DNA from 2 places in the uncultured Holdemanella sp. genome. Region 2 is predicted to be linked to the other one. Evidence: riboswitches for the same ligand, from Rfam matches in the RefSeq annotation. Region 2 holds a riboswitch; the other holds the start of a gene.
The links. A riboswitch is a leader RNA that binds a small molecule or an ion and turns the genes downstream of it on or off. The one in region 2 is predicted to bind thiamine pyrophosphate.

Region 1 (4,975 bases), on a different contig from region 2:
GATGCGATACTTGATATACTGAATCCTTTGTCTACCATTGTTTGATACATTTCAAGTTCTTTTTTCTCACTACCCTGTTCAATTCCTTGTTCGATGCCTTTTTTTATCCCTTCAGCTTCCCATTCCTTTGACTTTACTTCAAGCCATCTCTTTTCAGCTTCACACATTTCAATCTTCTCCTTTTCCTCTAATTCTTCTAAATCCAACCATTCTACATCCGTCAATGTCTTGACGACTTTTAACACACTGCTTTTCACAAGCCCAAAGCCATTGATCGTTCCTTCATAAATAGATTGATCATAAATACTTCGACATATGTAGAATAGATTATACACATCTTCTTCATTAAAATTATATGAAGTATTCCCTGCGATTTCAATCAGATTCATTTGGTAGTCATGAAAATAGGATTCAAACCTTTCACCCACCTCTACTAACTCAGAAAGCTTACTAGCTGCATTCCAAGGCTTTTCGCCTGTATAAAATACTAGAATGTGCACCATGGGTAGTTTTTCTTTCGTTTTATTCTTCTTTGACTTCTTTAACATTCGATCATAAGCTACAAACTCATATGCAGCCGCTCTTACAACCATCGAAGCATCCACATAACTTTGATTCTCAATAATGAATGCACTATAAAAATTTCCATCATTATACTTACGAATTACATCCACATGCTTTTCTAGATCCATATTTGAATCATTCATCTCTGAATCAAGTTCCATACAGTTTTCAGGTTTAAGAACTCTTTCTCCATCAAAGAAGTACGCATTAAAGAAGTCGACAAAATAGGCATTGTTTTCTAGAAATTCTTTCATTGTTTTATCTTTTGATTTATTCATGTGATTTCATCACCTCCTATCTCATATACGAAATAAATTGAGGTTTTTCAAAAAAAGATGCATATTTTGATAATTTCACATAATTCAATCTGATTTCACAACATTTACCAAAGTTATACTAAATTTATGACAACAAGGAATGTTATTCTATAAGTGCCTTAAAGATAAGGCAATGAATATAGAAATAAACCAATATTCATATCTCTCTCCTAAAAAAAATAATAAACAAAAAGAGACCATTCTAGACGCCAACACTAGAATGGTTTCTTTTTATTATTATTTATATTCTGTTGTATATTCATTGTCTATCGCAAACGAATGATCCATAGGTCCTGAGCCTTTGCCCAAATCTAGCATTGCTTCTAATGCGCCAGAAATATAATCTTTTGCACGTTTTACCGAAGCATCTAAATCAAATCCTTTCGCAAGATTTGAAGCAATCGCACTCGATAAAGTACATCCCGTACCATGAGTATTTGAATTATGAATACGTTTTCCTTTAAACCAAGTAAACGAATCATTTCTATATAATAAATCATTCGCATCATTAATTTGCCTTATATTCCTTTAGTTTCTCTGCAATCATTTCTATCAAACCAGAACTTGACACCATTCCAATCTTTACGGCATCTGGATAAATATCCGTAAATATCTCATCTAACTGTTCACCTAAAAATTCAGGCGTTACATCCATAATACCTGTTACTCCCAAAGTATTTTGCGCTGTTAATGCCGTAATTGCACTTGTCGCAAATACATGGTTAGCACACATCGTCTTAATGTCTGCTTGAATTCCTGCTCCTCCACTTGAATCACTTCCCGCAATTATCAATGCACTTTGCATCTAAATCTCTCCAATCTTTTATTTTAACTACTTTAAACCCAGCTTTTCTTGCCACATCTATACAATAGTCTGCATCCTCAAACACAACTATATCTTTCGGACTTTGTTTTAAAGTACTAGCACAAGCCAAATAAAAATTCGGATCATCCTTTGGCTTATTCACCTTTGAACAAGTTATAATGTCTTTAAAATAATCTAGAACCCCAAGTCTTTTTAACGCAATTTTTACAAGCTCTTCATCACAACTCGTACCAATCACATTCATTGAATCAAAATGTGAAATAAAATCTTTAAACCCAGGCATAAGATTCACTTCATACTTGTAGAAATCGGATATAAGATTCAACACCGAAGAAATGATTACTTCCTCTGATTTATTGATTTTATAATGCTTCTTTAAATACTCTGCACTTTGCTCTAAACTCATTTTGGAAACAATTTCATCAAGATTTTCTTCTGGAATCCTATCTAAACTTTGTATATATCGACTCGCCAAAGTATTCCATACTTCCATTGAATCAAGTATTGTTCCATCCACATCAAAAATAGAATAATTCATTTTCTCACCATTAAGAAAAAAGCTGCAGAAAACCAATCTGCAGCTCACTATCAAAAAGATATAATTCCCTACGTTGGCATTATCCAAATCAGGTTATTGGGTCTAGGACTAACCTACTCTCAGCTTAAAAGCTCCCCTTTTTTAACAGCAATATTATAAGTCTTTCGTTGCGACTAAATCAACACCCGTACCACAAATATCAGAAACAATCACATCTTTGCGATGTACAGGTGCCTTAACTACCACACGGTTCAATTCCTTCATCACATCAAAAATCTTTTCCTTTGGAATATCCCCATTGGTTTTCACACTCAATCTCTCAATCTCAGCACCCACAATTTTTACAGTACTTGTCACAACACGAATTGGGTGCGTACACTCTTTCTTTCCATAGATTGCACCTCTAGGACAACCATTTCCAGTTACTTTATAATCATTTTCTTCATCAACTTTTAAATGACAACCCTTAGGACATGTTATACAAATTAACTCTCTCATTACGCATCCTCCTCAATAGATACAACCAATTCTTTATCTGCTTTTTCAAGCAACATCTTAGGAATTGATACCTTCTCCATTTCACTTGGAATCACATGCTCTTTTTTAAACCTTGCGATTACAGTATCCCCATCCTTCACGACAATATTTACCTGTTGTGTCGGTCTTCTTACACGGAAAGAAAGTTCAACACTTTTTTCTACATTGTTTTTACGAATATATTGCGGAACCACATACGAAATATTATTTCCATTTACCGTTCTAACAACATGATCTTTAGGTACTTCCCCATTTAAAATATATTGACCAGCACCCATTCCAGCCTTTTCACTTTCCAAACTTACAAAATCCACAAGATCATGCACATGCACAACATTACCTGAAGCGAATACTCCATCCATAGAAGTCTCCATATTTTCATATACAACAGGACCATGTGTTCTAGTATCCATTTCAACACCTAATCCATTTGATAATTCATTTTCCGGAATTAATCCAACCGACAATAAGACGCAGTCACAATCAAATTCCATTTCTGTTCCTTCGATTGGATTTCTATTTTCATCCACCTTAGAAACAACAACCTTTTCTACTCTAGACTTACCCACAATATCTGTAATTGTATGACTTAAATACAATGGGATATCATAATCATGTAGGCACTGAACAATATTACGATTCAAACCATTCGAATAAGGCATAACTTCAACAACTGCCAAGACTTTTGCACCTTCCAAAGTCATTCTACGAGCCATAATCAAACCAATATCACCACTGCCCAAGATTACAACTCTTTTGCCAGGCATATACCCTTCAATATTCACATATCGCTGTGCAGCACCAGCCGTAAACACACCCGAAGCTCTAGTACCTGGAATCGCAATCGCACCACGCGTTCTTTCACGACAACCCATATTTAAAATGATAGATTTAGCCTGAATCATTAAATATCCATGAATACTACTTGAACAATACACCATTTTATCTGGAGTAATCTCTATAACCATTGTATCCAATAAAATATCAATATCTGTTTTATTAACTTCATCAATATATTTACCTGCATATTCAGGACCTGTTAACTCTTCTTTAAAGTGGTGTAACCCAAAACCATTATGAATACACTGATTTAAAATCCCACCAAGCTCCTTATCACGTTCAATAATCAAAACGGATTTTGCACCATTTTGTCTTGCGGCCATTGCGCTCGCAAGCCCTGCAGGACCGCCTCCAATAACTACCACATCATATCTATTATTCATCGCCATTCTCCTTTGTTCTTCCGCACAAAATATAAGAACCATTCTTATCTAACATAATATCAAGTTGACTAACACCTAATTCTTTGGCAAGAATCTCTTGTACTCTAGGACCACAAAAACCTGACTGACATCTTCCCATACCTGCATTGCATCTACGTTTGATTCCATCTAAACTCACTGGTTTTGGACTATGGCGAATCGCATCAATGATTTCTCCTTCACTGATAGTTTCACAACGACAAATAATACGACCATATTCTGGATGTTTTTCAATATATTCCTTTCTTTGTTCATGTGACATTTCTTTAAAACGAACCATTTTTCTTGTAGAAACATAATCCTTTTTTAAATTTAAGAAATAATCTTTTTCCTGCATCATTCTTACTATATCTAATGCGATTGCACTCGCACTACTTAAACCTGGACTTGCCATACCCGCAATTGAGAAGAAATTATGTACATCTTTATCTTCGCCAACAATAAAATCTTTTTTATCACTTCTTGCACGCAAACCTGCAAAAGTACGAATGTTTTCTTGCAGTTTCATATTCGGTACAGATTTCACCGCATTTTCACGAATTGTTTTTAAACCCATAGACGTTGTTGAATAATCATCTACTGTTGTATTTGTACTTGTAGGCCCCACAATCAAATTTCCATCGACTGTAGGAGCTACCAACACGCCCTTACCAATTTTTGTAGGACACTGGAAAATCACATGATGAACCAAGTTTCCTTGTGATTTATCCAATAAATAATACTCACCCTTATTTGGCGTAATCTTATAATCTGTCTTTTTAATTAAACCTGTCACATGATCACACATTACACCTGCACAGTTTACAACTAATGGAGCTTTATACTTATCATTCACAATAAAGATATCTCCATCTTTTTTTATACTCGTAACCTCTTCATTCAAACAAAGCTCTACACCATTTTGAATAGCGACTTCACTTAATGCGATCGC
Region 2 (4,975 bases):
CATCACACCATACACTATCCATGCCAATTTCCCCTATAATGGGTGCCTTTTTTAACAAAGGAAGCATAAATTCAAAGGTATCTAAACTTGCATTCCAAGGATGTACTCCACAAGAATAGAATAAATGTTTTTGTTGAACCAATTCAAACTCTTTTTCATTTGCGACGTTACAAATACCAGAAATATCAAATTCATTCTGTAGCGCATTTATTTCTTTTGAATAATGATAATGTGCATCATGCATGATTTTCACCCTTCAACAATTCATAGATTTGTTTTTTTAAAACACTTTGAGAAAATAACCAATCTCTTGATTTCTTCTCTTTGGATAAATCAATTTCCTGCAAGATATGACTCGGTTTATTCGATAAAATCAAAATACGATCGGATAAATATAAAGCTTCATCAATATCATGTGTAACTAATAAAGTCGTGCGATTGTAGTTTTTTCTTAATTGTAACAACCAATCTTGCATATCATTACGAGTAATGACATCTAAAGCTCCAAATGGTTCATCCAACAAAAGAATATCTGCCTTACACAAGGAAGTTCTTAAAAAGGCAGCTCTTTGACGCATACCTCCTGAAAGACTAGAAGGATATGCATTTTCATATCCAGAAAGGCCAAATGTCTCAAATTCTTTCAAAGCTCTTTGTTTCATAGATTTATCATGATTGATTTCACCATATAAACATACATTATCTAAAATGGTTCTCCATTCAAGCAACAAATCATTTTGCGGCATATACGCAAAATGAGAGCTGACACCTTTAATACGTTCATCATCTACAAAAAGCTGTCCTGAATAATCTTCAATCAATCCAGCTAATACATTTAGAATAGTAGATTTTCCACAACCACTCGGACCTAGAATAGAAACAAATTCTCCTTCTTGAATAGAAAAAGAAATATCATGCAATATTTCTTTTCCAGAAAATTCAAGATTTAGTTTTTCAACATGTAGCTTCATTATTTTACAAACTCATTTGTATATTGGTCTTTCGCATCGATCTTGTGATCAATCAATCCTGTTTCATACATAAAATCTGTATAATTATCCCATACAGAATCTTTCATAACACCCCATGTATCTGCATCTTTTGCATATTGGCTACTTAAGTATTTTTGGCTTTCCTTAAGGAATTTCAAATCTGTATCTGTCAAAGCATCATCATGTAAAATTTCAGCTGCTTTACTTGGATGATCAATCGCATATTCATATCCTTTTTTAGTAGCTTCCATAAACTTCTTGATTGTATCTGAATTCTTCTTGATCATTTTATTGTTTGTGATAATTACTGGAGTATAGTAATCCAAACGGCTATCTAAATCAGCTAGAGGCATATAGTTTAAATCATATCCATCTTGTAACGCTTTAATAATAGCCCAACCATAGAATTCCCATCCAAGATTCACTTTATTCTTTCCTACTTCATCACTAAGTCCTGCAATACCAGATCCGTCTGATCCTACAATGTTTAATTTACTAAAATCAGCACCCGCTTCATTCATAACCGCTTTAATAACGGCTTCTTCACTTGGTGCTCCCCATCCTGCATATGTCTTTCCTTCAAAATCCTTTACAGAATTGATGTTTGCGCTCTTCAAAGAAACAAATCCAGAAGTATTATGTTGAATAATTGTCGCAATCGTTTTAATTGGAAGTGGATCTTCACTAGTTAAGGCATATGTAACATCTTCCTGGTAAGAAACGCCAAAATCAGCTTTTCCGGCTGCAACCATAGAAGTTGTCGCATTATCACCTGGTTCAATAATATCTACATCTAAACCAGCTTCTTTATAATACCCCTTGTTTTTTGCCACATAAAAACCAGTGTGGTTTGTGTTTGGCGTATAATCCAACATCAATGTAACCTTAGTCAATTTGTCATCTGAATTTGATGTTTGAGCACAGCCAACTAAGCTTAACGCAACTGCAGCTGCACACATTGCTTTTAAAATTTTCATTTTCTTTCTCCTTTTCGTAAATGTGGAAACAATATTTTTTCCAATAAAGACACCCCTAAATTCAATAAGATGCTCCAAAATATAATCATCAATACACACGCAAAAACTTTATCTAACATATACCCATTTTTCACACGAAGCATATAATAGCCAAGTCCTGCTCTACTTGAAAGCCATTCACCTACAATAGCTCCGCCAACACAATAAGTAGCCGCTACTTTTAATCCTGAAAATAAGCCAATGGCACCAGAAGGAATCTTAACAATTTTATAGATTTGAAATAGATTGGCACCAAAACTTTTTAATAAATTGATTTCTTTTTCACTCACTTGCGACAAAGCATCCGTAAAGGATATCGCAATAGGAAAAAAGCACATAAATATAACAATCAAGATTTTAGGCAACAAATCAAATCCAAACCAAATTGAAAATAAAGGTCCTAAAACCATAATGGGAACGGTTTGTGTCACAATTAAATATGGATAAATACTTGTCTTAAATGTTTTGGATAGATCCATACCAATGGAAATCACTATCGCAAAGAAAGTACTTATCAACAGTCCTAAAACAGATTCTTCCAATGTAACAAGTGAATGTTGCATCAAAATATCCATATTCTCAATAAGAGTACTGATGATTTTTGATGGGCTAGGCAAAATATAAAGTGAAATATCAAATGCACGAACATATAATTCCCAGCTACCAATCACTAGAATAAACACAAGCAACGGCATGACAATTCTACGATTTTTCTTCATTATTGCCTCCTTTCCAAAATAAAAAAGGCACCCTAGAGTGCCACTATCAATCGATATGACTCCCTACGCTAGAATTAACCAGATCAGGTAATAAGGGTTTTTCTCAGCAATTGCACCCCTGTCATGTGTGTTTTTACTTGCCCATCGATTATATCACAATCTTAGACTAATTTATATTTCTGGCATATATCCTCTACAATTTCATCTAAACTTTTACCATCCATTGAAATCGAATCCATTTTTGATGCATATAAAGTATGGAAATAATCAAAATCCGCCTGTATTTCTCGCATATAATATGCCTTATGCTTATTTAGATACGATTGTGGGATGTGCAAAAGATTATCATTATCATCCGTGAATACCAAGCGTTTAAAAATATTTTCTGTTCGATCCGTTAAGTCGAAACAAATAATATCTGAATCTTCAAAGAAATCTTCATATGCATCTAAATACGCAATAGGACTTAAGGCAATCACTACATTTTCATTTTCTTGAATCCAAGAAGAAATCATTTCTGCACGCAATTCATCCCGTTCATATTGATCATTATATTCATCTTGAAAACCAAGCATTGTTCCATACTTTTCTTTGATTTTCGTATCCATATCGATAAAATCGTAACCTATTTTCTTTGCCAACAACTCACCAACAGTACTCTTTCCAATGTTACCCATCCCAAAAATTAATATTTTCATTTTGCACCTCTATATACGCCTACTTATCTTATTTTCTACTTCTGCAATTCTTGCTGCAACCTTCTTTACTTCCAACATCTTCCATGCTTCTAAGTAAGGTAGAAATTCCTCTGTTCCATCTTTCTCTATTTTATCAAGCACACGCATGACAACCTGTCTATTTACTTCTTTCATCTCAAATAGAACACGAGCCTTTTTTTCTTCTACATCTAAACAGATTTTCTGATAAAGTTCTTGGGCAAAGGTTTCTTTTTCGATTTGCCATCCTTTATCTGAAAACACCAATAAAGGTAGACGATAATCGTACTCAATTCTGAGATAATCTTTCTTGATCATCCAATCAATGCATTTTGTGATATCATCCAACTTCATATCTTGATAATATCCATAAGCAGGACATTCATTTAGTTTATGTTCAAATATCTTTTTATCCTTTGAACCCTTTAATATTTTCGCCAGCATACTTCTTCCACCAGTCGAAATCAATTCATCTGCCCCTCTTAAAATCATTTGTATATCCTCTTGTGGTAAATCTTTAATTTCTCCTGCATCCAGAATAACTGGCACTCTACGTACTTTTTTACTCATACATGTTTTTCCTCTACATCATTACACGAATCAATCCACACAAAATTAAATGTCCCACATAGAACCAATAGAAGAACCATTTCATAAATGTACTCTTTCCTCTTGTTCCATCATATAAAGACATAATTGGATATACTAAAACAATTCCAAACTGCAACAAACCATAAACTACATCAATACATAAACAATAGACTATTACATACATGGAAATATATAAGGCCATACCTAATACTTGTTTTTTTAAATTACCTTGATTTTTGTAAATATGGTTTGTACAAAGAACTGGAAAGCATGACCAATCACTTGGAAATGCCAACAAACAAAGAATTAGAATACAACCTATTTTCTTTACATCTTTCCAATCTTGATCTTCTACCCATAAACCAATCACCGATAAGAATAGTGGCCAAATAATACTTGTTTGATTTAAGAAGGATTCTTTAAATGGAATCAAAGATATGCCAAAACAGAAGTTATACGCAAAGTGAGCGATAATTGAAAAAATCAATAATCTTTCTAAATATTTCTTTAAACTATGCGTATGCGTATAACCTTCAACCACCATAAACCACATAATAGGTGCTGCCACTCGTCCAATTAAATGTATCAATAAAAGCCACCAGAATTTTTCATAATTCGGATAAAATGTAGTTGCGAAATGATCCATAAACATCGCAATGATCGCAATCATCTTGATTTGATTTCCATTTAACTTTTTTATCATCCTGTAACACCTTCTCCTACATTAGGTTCAAAGTGCGAATAAACAACATCTGCACCAAATAAAAGAAGTAAAACTAAACAGGCAGCAGATAATCTTTTATTTAAATGTTCTTTAACCCAGTTATCAATTAGTGGTGCAATCACATAGACAAAAGCCATACCACCAACGCCAAACACCAATAAACCTTCCGCACAAATTCTTCCATGAAGATTCAAGAAGTAACCCGTATAATCCCACC

Region 1: linked by a shared signal. The riboswitch ahead of Q3907_RS05580 (HAD family phosphatase) and the one ahead of Q3907_RS02300 (ABC transporter permease) in region 2 are both predicted to bind thiamine pyrophosphate.

What each region holds. Positions count from the first base shown of each region.
Region 1 is NZ_CATVYQ010000023.1:2,911-7,885, forward strand. It holds gene Q3907_RS05570 (Rpn family recombination-promoting nuclease/putative transposase) at 1-842, opposite strand, end outside; partial or broken gene Q3907_RS05575 (hydroxymethylpyrimidine/phosphomethylpyrimidine kinase) at 1,119-1,686, opposite strand; gene Q3907_RS05580 (HAD family phosphatase) at 1,655-2,245, opposite strand; TPP riboswitch at 2,294-2,393, opposite strand; gene Q3907_RS05585 (DUF1667 domain-containing protein) at 2,399-2,743, opposite strand; gene Q3907_RS05590 (NAD(P)/FAD-dependent oxidoreductase) at 2,743-4,005, opposite strand; gene Q3907_RS05595 (NAD(P)/FAD-dependent oxidoreductase) at 3,998-4,975, opposite strand, start outside.
Region 2 is NZ_CATVYQ010000007.1:13,609-18,583, reverse strand. It holds gene Q3907_RS02315 (TatD family hydrolase) at 1-244, opposite strand, end outside; gene Q3907_RS02310 (ABC transporter ATP-binding protein) at 237-971, opposite strand; gene Q3907_RS02305 (ABC transporter substrate-binding protein) at 971-1,969, opposite strand; gene Q3907_RS02300 (ABC transporter permease) at 1,966-2,727, opposite strand; TPP riboswitch at 2,771-2,857, opposite strand; gene Q3907_RS02295 (shikimate kinase) at 2,889-3,425, opposite strand; gene Q3907_RS02290 (RQC-minor-1 family DNA-binding protein) at 3,435-4,013, opposite strand; gene Q3907_RS02285 (TraX family protein) at 4,027-4,737, opposite strand; gene Q3907_RS02280 (DUF975 family protein) at 4,734-4,975, opposite strand, start outside.